3 regions of the Streptomyces cyclosori genome follow, and region 1 is predicted to be linked to each of the others. Evidence: riboswitches for the same ligand, from Rfam matches in the RefSeq annotation. Region 1 holds a riboswitch; each other region holds the start of a gene.
What was found. Region 1 has a riboswitch for cobalamin ahead of AB5J87_RS24360 (CbtB domain-containing protein). Riboswitches for the same ligand answer to the same signal wherever they lie in the genome.

Region 2: it holds a riboswitch for cobalamin, as region 1 does, so the genes downstream of both, AB5J87_RS12150 (ribonucleoside-diphosphate reductase subunit alpha) here and AB5J87_RS24360 (CbtB domain-containing protein) in region 1, are expected to answer to the same signal.
Region 3: it holds a riboswitch for cobalamin, as region 1 does, so the genes downstream of both, AB5J87_RS26940 (cobalamin biosynthesis protein) here and AB5J87_RS24360 (CbtB domain-containing protein) in region 1, are expected to answer to the same signal.

Annotation. Positions count from the first base shown of each region.
Region 1 is NZ_CP163520.1:5,511,151-5,514,415, reverse strand. It holds gene AB5J87_RS24370 (hypothetical protein) at 31-315, shown strand; gene AB5J87_RS24365 (CbtA family protein) at 647-1,417, opposite strand; gene AB5J87_RS24360 (CbtB domain-containing protein) at 1,436-1,660, opposite strand; cobalamin riboswitch at 1,694-1,830, opposite strand; gene AB5J87_RS24355 (DUF6879 family protein) at 2,127-2,861, shown strand; gene AB5J87_RS24350 (helix-turn-helix domain-containing protein) at 2,922-3,265, shown strand, end outside.
Region 2 is NZ_CP163520.1:2,758,040-2,761,304, reverse strand. It holds gene AB5J87_RS12150 (ribonucleoside-diphosphate reductase subunit alpha) at 1-1,478, opposite strand, end outside; cobalamin riboswitch at 1,609-1,751, opposite strand; gene mctP (monocarboxylate uptake permease MctP) at 1,882-3,265, opposite strand, start outside.
Region 3 is NZ_CP163520.1:6,097,949-6,101,213, forward strand. It holds gene AB5J87_RS26935 (cobyric acid synthase) at 1-779, opposite strand, end outside; gene AB5J87_RS26940 (cobalamin biosynthesis protein) at 776-1,705, opposite strand; cobalamin riboswitch at 1,814-1,956, opposite strand; gene AB5J87_RS26945 (hypothetical protein) at 2,066-2,290, opposite strand; gene AB5J87_RS26950 (anion permease) at 2,319-3,265, opposite strand, start outside.

The DNA of each region.
Region 1 (3,265 bases):
GCCCCCGATCCGTCCCTAGAGGAACACGCCATGATCCTGTGGATGCTCGTACTGGCGCTGGTCCTGTACGGCTTCGGCTTCAGTCTCGGCGGCATCGTGCTGTGCGTCGCCGTGGTGGCCGTACTCTTCAGCGTCCCACGCCGTGGCCGCTCCACGGCACCGACCGGCGGCTCGTCCGGAGGCGGTGGCTCCGGCCGCGGCCAGGACAACGACTACCGGTCGTACCGCGACCGCCGGGACCGTATGGACCGGTGGGAGCGGCGTTATCGCAGGGAGCGGCAGCTCCGGCTGTTCTCGCTGCGCCGCCCGGACTGAACCGGCGGCCGGACCCGGCACCGACGTACCCGACGTACGAGGACCGGACCGGCACCGACGCGCACGGCGTACGCGCGGAACGACGCCCAGGGTGACCGGAGCGAGGTCACCGCGACCGATCCAGCGCCACCGGCACCGAACCGGCCCGAACCGGCACCGATCCAGGACCGGTCCGGGCCCAACCGGCACCGATCCAGTGCCGAACCGGCGCCACCAGCACCCGCCCGGCGCCGCCGCGCACGCTTAGGCGCCGGGCACGGCCCACGCGCGCGAGGGCCCCGGACCGAGCGGTCCGGGGCCCTTGTGCGTGCGCCGCGCGCCCGGCGCGGGCTCAGTGGGCGGACGCCGCCGGGCTCTTGGCGGCCGTGCCCGTGGCGGACCCGGCCGCGGCGGGCGCCGGCACCAGCAGCCGCTCGGCGAGATGGCCGAAGAGCAGCCCGAAGCCGGCCCACAGGGTGAGCTGGATGGCGAGGGCCGCGAGCCGGAACTGCCACAGCAGCATCGCCGGGAAGTCCTTCGGCACCTCGTTGACGGCGGGCAGGAACGCGTAGGCGAGCCCGACCGCGACCAGGAAGGCGCCCGCCGCGGCGACGGTCGCGTTCCAGTTGCCCAGGCGGGGTGCCAGCCGCTTGCCGAGGATCACGGCGGCGACGGCCAGCAGCACGCTCAGCGCGATCATCAGGAAGTACAGGGCGGTGCGTTTGCCGATGGTGTCGGGGTCACCGACGGACGGCGGGTTCGCCGGGTACTTCAGGAACGGCACCAGATAGACGGTGAGGAACGCGCCGAGCGAGACGAACGCCGCCGTGGCGCGCGCCCCGAAACGGCCGATGCGGCCGAGCGCGACGCAGAACGCGAGGGCGGCGATGCCGCCCACCGCCACGCCGAAGACCAGCACGCCGGTGGCGAGGCCGCCGGTGGACTGGAGCGTGCGGCTGAACACTTCCTCGCCGTGTTCGTGCGCGTGCGCGTCCTCGAACGAGATGGCCGAGTCGACGCGGGGCTCACCGAGGAGGTAGGCGACGACGAGCGCCAGCACGCCGGCCGCGAGGCCGGCGAGCATGCCGCGGACCAGGAGGGCCCTGACGGACAGGGAGTTCACGAGTCGGTACCCCTGGTCTCAGTGGCAGGGGAAGCCGAGCAGATGGCGCCCGTCGTGGAGCCACTCGTGCACGTTCTCACCCGACACGAGGCTCGTGGCGCCCTGCTCGGCGCCGACGAAGTAGAGCAGGACGAGCATGAGGATGCCGAAGAAGAGCGCCCAGGGGGCGATCGCCTTCAGGGTTATCGGGGTGATGGCGGGCGTCGCCGGCGCATCGGGCGCAGGGGCGGCGGAGAGTGCCATGGCAGAACCTCCTGGGGAACACGCGTCCCGGTCATTGGTGCCTGTGATGACGGTGGTGGGTCTGACTCTCCCGCCCTCGCCCCTGGGGAGGGGCTCGACCGGGTTCACAGTGGCGCGACCGTGCCGGAATTGCACCGGGCTTCCTTCACACCGTCCTTATGTCGACGTGACCGTACCGTGCGACGCCCCCCAACGCCATGGCGCACGGATGCACAACCCCCGCGCCAAGTGCGTGAACGCCGGTGTTCCGCTCGGCCCGTGGCCGTACGCGTGATGTTGATCTCACCGTGGGACGGGCCCTCGGGCCCGCCCGGACGGCAGGAGGCCCCCTCCGGCGGGCGGGGGGCTGCGGGGGCAGCGGCCCTGTGCAACCGATCCGGCCCGGATTCGCAATCCGCCGCAATCCGCACCCGGACCCACGTCGTCCACCGCATCCTGGTCCTCCATGCCGCAGATGGAGGACCCCATGACGCTCCGGTTCATCGGCACCACCAGTGACGACGGCAACTGCCCGGCCCTGTACGAGATCCCTGGGACCGGCGAGATCCTGGTCCAGGGCAACCGCGAGACCGACCCGGAACATCTGGTTCAGCTGCGTGACGTGCAGGCCAACGAGACGTTCGTCCGCGTGCCGCGCGACCTCCTCTCCCAGTACGCGCCCCGTACGGCCGCGCCCGGGCTCCAGCCGTTCTCTGCCATTGCCGCCCTGTTCAGGGAGTTCCGGCACACGGCTTGGCGACTGGAGACCCGCCGCGGCTACGCCACCGACCGCGACAGCGCCAAGTGGGCCCGCTGGCAGGCGGGCGAGGACATCGCCGCAGAGCCCCCGAACGCGTGGCGGGAGAACGTCGCCGAGCAGACCGCCGCCGGGAAGCGGTTCGAGCGGGTGCGGCTCCTCGACGAACCGGCCACGGACGGGCAGCGCTTCCTCCTCGCGAGCGCGCCGGGCAACAGGGCCGCAGGAGAGGACATCCGCTACCTCACACGCACCCGGGCCCGGGAACTGCGCCTGCCGGAACACGACTTCTGGCTCTTCGACTCCCGCGTCCTGGCCCGTTTCGCGTTCGACGAGAACGACGCCACGCTCGGCGTGTACGTCACCGAGGACCCGCCCGAGGTCCTGTCCGCCTGCCAGTCACGCGACGCGGCCTGGCACCACGCGGCCCGCAACCCGGGCGGTACGTCGACGGGGCTCACATGAGAGGGGCGCTGCCCCATACCCTGTGAAGCGACTAGCTGCACAGAGATGAAGGGCAAGCCCGTGTCATCTGCCGCTACCCCGGACCCCTACATCGACCCGCTCAAGTTCGGCCAGAGGATGCAGATCCTCCGCGAGCGCCGAGGCATGACCCGCACAGTCATCGCTGGGCTGGTCGGCATGTCGCCGTCCTGGGTCAAGCGAATCGAGAACGGCCAGCTCCAGCCGCCCGGGGTGGAAATGGTCATGCTCGTCGCAGAGGCTCTGCGGGTCCGCGACCTGGCCGACCTGACCGGCCGCCCGGACATGCACGTCGATCTGTTCATCGGCCCCGGGCACCCGCGGCTCGCAGCCGTACGGGCCGCCGTCGACGCGTACCCGCTCACCACGACCAGGGAGGCCCCGCC
Region 2 (3,265 bases), 2.8 Mb from region 1:
ATGTCGACGACCCGGTCGAGGAAGGTCACGGCGGTGCGGACGGTCTCGTCCAGCCGCTTCCAGTCGATCTCGCCGGAGGCCAGCACGAAGGAGCCGAGGTTGACCGAGCCGAGGTTGCAGACGGCCGTCTCGCCGTCGTCGGTGACCTCCAGGATCTCGGTGCACAGGTTGGAGGAGTGGACCGTGTGGCCCGGCTCCGCCGTCTGGTTGGCGGTCCGGTTGGAGGCGTCCTTGAAGGTCATCCAGCCGTTGCCGGTCTGCGCCAGGGTGCGCATCATCCGGCCGTACAGGTCCCGCGCCGGCATGGTCTTCTGGGCCAGACCGGCCGCCTCGGCCCTGCGGTAGGCGGCGTCGAACTCGTCGCCCCACAGGTCGACCAGCTCGGGCACGTCGGCGGGGGAGAACAGCGACCAGGTGCCGTCCGCGTCCACCCGGCGCATGAACTCGTCCGGGATCCAGTGCGCCAGGTTCAGGTTGTGGGTGCGCCGGGCGTCCTCGCCCGTGTTGTCCCGCAGCTCCAGGAACTCCTCGATGTCGGAGTGCCAGGTCTCCAGGTAGACCGCCGCCGCGCCCTTGCGCCGACCGCCCTGGTTGACCGCCGCCACGGAGGCGTCCAGCGTCTTCAGGAACGGCACGATGCCGTTGGAGTGCCCGTTGGTGCCCCGGATGAGGGAGCCGCGCGAGCGGATGCGGGAGTAGGAGAGGCCGATGCCGCCCGCGTGCTTGGAGAGCCGCGCCACCTGGTGGTAGCGGTCGTAGATCGAGTCCAGTTCGTCCTGCGGGGAATCCAGCAGGTAGCAGCTGGACATCTGCGGGTGGCGGGTGCCGGAGTTGAAGAGCGTGGGGGAGGACGGCAGGTAGTCCAGCCGGCTCATCAGCCCGTACAGCGAGGCGACCTCGTCGAGCGCGCGCGCCGAGTCGTCCTCGGCCAGGCCCGCCGCGACCCGGAGCATGAAGTGCTGCGGGGTCTCGATGACCTTGCGGGTGATCGGGTGGCGCAGCAGGTAGCGGGAGTAGAGGGTGCGCAGGCCGAAGTAGCCGAAGCGGTCGTCGGCGCCGTCGGCGAGGGAGGCGTCGACCAAGGCGTCCAGCCGGGCCGCGTGCAGCGCGACGAAGTCGGCGGTGCGGTCGGCGATCAGGCCCTCGGTGTGGCCGACGGCGACGGACCGGGCGAAGGAGACCGAACCCTGGGTCGCGGCCTCCTCGGCGATCGTGATCGTCAGCAGCCGGGCGGCCAGACGGGAGTACGCCGGGTCCTCGGAGATGAGGCCGGCGGCGGCCTCGGTGGCCAGCCCACGCAGCTCCGCCTCGTCCGAGCGCGCGTTCCGGCCGCGCAGCGCGGCGGCGGCGACACGGCCGGGGTCGGTGTCCGGCAGATCGGCGGTGAGGTCGGTCAGGGTCCGCAGCAGGGCGGTCCCGGGGGCGTCCGCCTGCTCGTCGGCGATCGCTGAAGCGGGATCCGCAGGGGCGATGGTCACGTGGGGGCACTCCTCGCTCGGCACGGGGCCTTGGGGGAGGGTGCGGGCACACGAACACACCCCATCGGGGGTACGTCGCGTCCACCTGCCCATTCCGCGAGGCCCGGACGTCTGGGCACCCGGACCGGATGGCCCAGGGTGCGCTGTCGGCAGGACCTCGGACTGAACAAAGTGCGCGTATGCACACCAGTACACCGTTGCGGGACAGTTCCGGATTTGCACCGGATTCCCCTGCGTCGACAGCGATGACGAGCATACATCTTGTGCCGGGTTCCGACTCCACCCCCACATGTTGTGTCGCGGTGAAATCATCGCGTGGCAGAGCGTCAACTCGCCTTCCCGGAACGCGACAACGGGCCGCCGGGATTCCCGGCGGCCCGTGTGCGTTCGGTGAAGGGTCGGCTCAGTGCGCGGAGCCCGCCGTCGCCGGGGGCAGCTCGGTCTGTACGCCGGGCTCGCCGGCGTCCGCCGTGTAGTCCTCCGGGGAGGTCTCGTCGACGCCGTCGGGGGCCTTCAGGGCCCGCAGGGCGACCGTGAGGACGACGGTGACGGCGACGTTCAGGACGAACGCGGTGAGGCCGATGTAGCCGATCTCACCGATGCCCGGGATCTCCTTGGAGCTGCCGCCGAAGTGCTTCTGGGTGGGGGAGGCCACCCCGTACGCGGCGAGCGTGCCGTAGAGCATGCCGGCCGCCCAGCCCGCGAGCAGCGCCCAGCGGTGGAACCAGCGGGTGAACAGACCGCCGACCAGCGCCGGGAAGGTCTGCAGGATCCAGATGCCGCCGAGCAGCTGGAAGTTGATCGCGACCGTCTTGTCCATGGTCAGGACGAAGACCAGGGCGCCCACCTTCACCAGGAGCGAGACGAACTTGGAGACCTGGGCCTCCTGCTTCGGCGTGGCGTCCGGCTTGATGAAGTCCTTGTAGATGTTGCGGGTGAACAGGTTCGCGGCTGCGATCGACATGATCGCCGCCGGGACGAGCGCGCCGATGCCGATCGCCGCGAAGGCCACGCCCGCGAACCAGTCCGGGAACATGTCCTCGAACAGCTGCGGGATCGCCAGCTGGCCGTTCTTGACCTTGACCCCGGCCGCGATCGCCATGAAGCCGAGCAGCGCGAGCAGCCCCAGCATCAGGGAGTACAGGGGCAGGATCGTGGTGTTGCGGCGGATGACGTTGCGGCTGCGGGAGGAGAGGGTCGCCGTGATCGAGTGCGGGTACATGAAGAGCGCCAGCGCCGAGCCGAGGGCGAGCGTGGCGTACGTCCACTGGCCCGCTTCACCGGGCACCAGCGCGCCCGTGGGCTTCCCGGCCGCGTTGGGCGTCTCGAACTTGTGGCGGGCCGCGGCGAAGATGTCGTGGAAGCCGCCGAGCTTGATCGGGATGTAGATGATCGCCACCAGGATGACGATGTAGATCAGCGTGTCCTTCACGAACGCGATCAGTGCGGGGGCGCGCAGCCCCGAGGAGTAGGTGTACGCGGCGAGCACCGCGAAGGCGATCAGCAGCGGCAGGTCCTTGACGAACCAGTTGCCGGAGCCGCCGATGCCCATCACGTCCAGCACCGCCTGGATGCCGACCAGTTGGAGCGCGATGTACGGCATGGTGGCCAGGATGCCGGTGACCGCGACCGCCAGCGACAGGCTCTTGGAGCCGAACCGGCCGCGCACGAAGTCCGAGGTCGTCACATAGCCGTGCTTGTGCGAGACCGACCACAGGCGGGGCAGGAAGGTGAAGATCAGCGGATAGACGAGGATGGTGTAGGGCACCGCGAAGAACCCGGCCGCA
Region 3 (3,265 bases), 590 kb from region 1:
ACGTCCTCGCCGACCGGCGGCGCCACCACGGACTCGCGCACGGTGCCGCGCAGCGAGACCCGCAGCCCGTCCTCCTCGTCGATGCCGAGCCCGTGCGCGTACGGCAGGATCCCGTACGTGTGCCGCCCGGTGAGGCCGTGCAGCATGTCGATGCCCGGTTCCAGGAGCGTGACGTCGCCGCGGAACTTGTTGACCATGTACCCCGCCACCAGGGCCTGGTCCTCCGGGCTGAGCAGCGCGGTCGTGCCGAAGAACGAGGCGAACACCCCGCCCCGGTCGATGTCGCCGACCACCACGACCGGCAGTTTCGCCGCCCGCGCGATGCCCATGTTCACGATGTCGGTGCGCCGCAGATTGATCTCGGCCGGGCTGCCCGCCCCTTCGCAGATCACGGCGTCATATGTGCCCCGCAGCCGCTCCAGACAGTCCAGAACGGTGCCCAGGAGTGCTTCCTGGCGTCCGCCGTGGTAGCCGCGGGCGCTCAGTTCGCCCACCGGCCGGCCCATGAGCACGACCTGGCTCGAACGGTCGCTCCCCGGCTTGAGCAGCACGGGGTTCATCAGCGCGGACGGCTCGACGCGCGCCGCCTGCGCCTGCATCGCCTGCGCCCGGCCGATCTCCGCGCCCTCGCGCGTGACGAACGAGTTGAGGGACATGTTCTGTCCCTTGAACGGCGCCACCTTCACGCCCTGGCGCACCAGCCACCGGCAGATGCCCGCGGTGACGACGCTCTTCCCGGCGTCGGACGTGGTGCCCGCGATCAGCAGACCGCCGCTCATGTACGTACCTTCCTCACCGCGACAGCGACGCCCAGGGCCAGCCAGCCCACCCGCCGCGACAGCCGCACCGCTCGTTCGATGTCACCGACCTCGACGGCCCGGCCTGGGCCGTTGAGGACGGGCCGGTGCTCGACCCGTCCGCCGTACGAGAGCGTGCCGCCCAGCCGGACGCCGAGCGCACCCGCGAACGACGCTTCCACCGGGCCCGCGTTGGGGCTCGGGTGCTTGGCCGCGTCCGCCCGCCACGCGCGCGTGGCCGCGCGCGGGGAGCCCCCGGCGGCCACCGCGAGGGCGGCGGTGAGCCGGGCGCCGGGCCAGCCCGCCACGTCGTCCAGGCGCGCCGAGGCCCAGCCGTAGCGCAGGTGGCGCGGCGAGCGGTGGCCGACCATCGCGTCCAGGGTGTTGACGGCGCGGAACGCCACCAGGCCGGGCACCCCCGCGAGCGCCCCCCACACCAGGGCGCCGACCACGGCGTCGGAGGTGTTCTCGGCGACGGACTCGACGACGGCGCGCGCGATGCCGGGCGCGTCCAGGGTCTGCGGGTCGCGCCCGCACAGATGGGGCAGCCGCGCGCGGGCCGCCTCGACGTCCCCCGCGTCGAGGGCGGCGCCGATCGCGCGGGCCTCCCGGCCGAGCGAGGTGCCGCCGACGACGGCCCAGGTGGCGGCGGCGGTCAGGGCGGCGGAGGCGGCCGGCCGGCCGCGCACCGCGCGCGTGGCGAGCAGTGCGGCGCCCGCGGCGCCCCCGGCGCACACGGCGGTGTGCAGCGCGCCCCAGCCCCGGTGGTCGCGCCACAGCGCGCGCTCGACGGCGGCGGCGGCCCGGCCGAACGCCGCGACCGGGTGGCCCCGGCGCGGGTCGCCGAGGAGCAGGTCACCGAGGAGCCCGGCGGTGGCGCCGTACGCGAAGGTGCGGTCGGCACGCATCGGGGTCAGCCCTTCGCAACGCCGCGAGGAACTCCGGTACGGGTGGGGGGTGCCGAGAACTGGCAGGCGCGCATGGCGGTGTGTCCTCACTCAGGGTGTCCGCGCCCTGGTACGACGTCGACCGGCGGTGAGAGTTCCTGGCTCACGGGGATGCTTCCCCGGTGACAGTGGCGGGACCGCGCCGGATTCGCACCGGCTTCCTCTTCTGCCGCCGTAAATGGCTCGGGCAGTCCACCACGCCGGGGAACGCCCGTCAACTCGCTGCTGACCTGCGACGGGAGAGTGTGTTGGGGCACACAGAGAACCGCCCCGCGGCCGTGCCGCGGGGCGGTTCCGGTGGTGCGTGCGACGCGTGCGGCGCTACTTGCCGACGATCAGGTTGATGCCGTACGCGACGGCCGCAGCGCAGAGCGCGAAGCAGAGGTAGGCGGTGGTGCGGGCCACCGTGACGTTGCCCTTGCCGGCCGCCGCGGACTGCTGCTTGCTGAGTCCGACGATGCCGACGGTGAACAGGCCCACCAGGCCGACGGTGACGATGAGGCTGACACCGAAGACGGTGCCGAGAGCTGCCCAGTCGATGTGCATGACGATTCCTTCGGGTGCGCGGCGGCCGTCAGACCGTGGCCGGGCGGGGCGGGTCGGCGGGGGCCACCGGGGCCGGGGCCGCGATGGTCGCCGTCAGGTCGGCGGCCACGGCCACGGCGGCGGCGGTCGGGGGCGGGGTGACGGCGGCCATGGCGGTGGTCACCACGCCCGCGGGCTCGGCCGGGGTCTCGGTGGCGGCGGGAGCGGCGGTGACGTCGTTGTGGTCGACCGGCTCGCGGCGCGACAGCTTCCAGATGAAGCCGGAGCCCGCGACCAGCAGGATCGCCACGAGGACGACGCCCCAGGTGCCCTGGCCGGTGAGGAACTCGGCGCCCGCGCCCACCAGACCGGCGGCCGGCAGGGTCAGGCCCCACGCCACGAACATCCGGGTCGCGGTGGACCAGCGGACCACACCGCCCTTGCGGCCCAGACCCGCGCCCATGACGGAGCCGGAGCAGACCTGGGTGGTGGAGAGGGAGAAGCCGAGGTGCGAGGAGGCCAGGATGACGGTGGCGGCACCGGACTGGGCGGCGAAGCCCTGCGGCGGCGCCAGCTCGGTCAGGCCCTTGCCCATGGTGCGGATGATGCGCCAGCCGCCGAGGTAGGTGCCCATGGCGATGGCCAGGCCGGCCGAGACGATGACCCACATCGGGGGGTTGGCGCCCGGGTGCAGCACACCGCCGGTGACCAGGGCCAGGGTGATGATGCCCATGGTCTTCTGCGCGTCGTTGGTGCCGTGGGCGAGCGAGACGAGACCGGCGGAGGCGATCTGTCCGGCCCGGTAGCCCTTGGCGGTGGCCTTCTCGTCCGTGTTGCGGTTGATCCGGTACGTGAGGCGGGTCGCCAGCATCGAGGCGACGCCCGCGACGATCGGGGCGGCGACGGCGGGCAGCAGCACCTTGGTGACGACGGTGGAGCCGTTGACCGAGGACCAGCCGGCCGACATCACGGCCGCGCCGATCAGACCGCCGAACA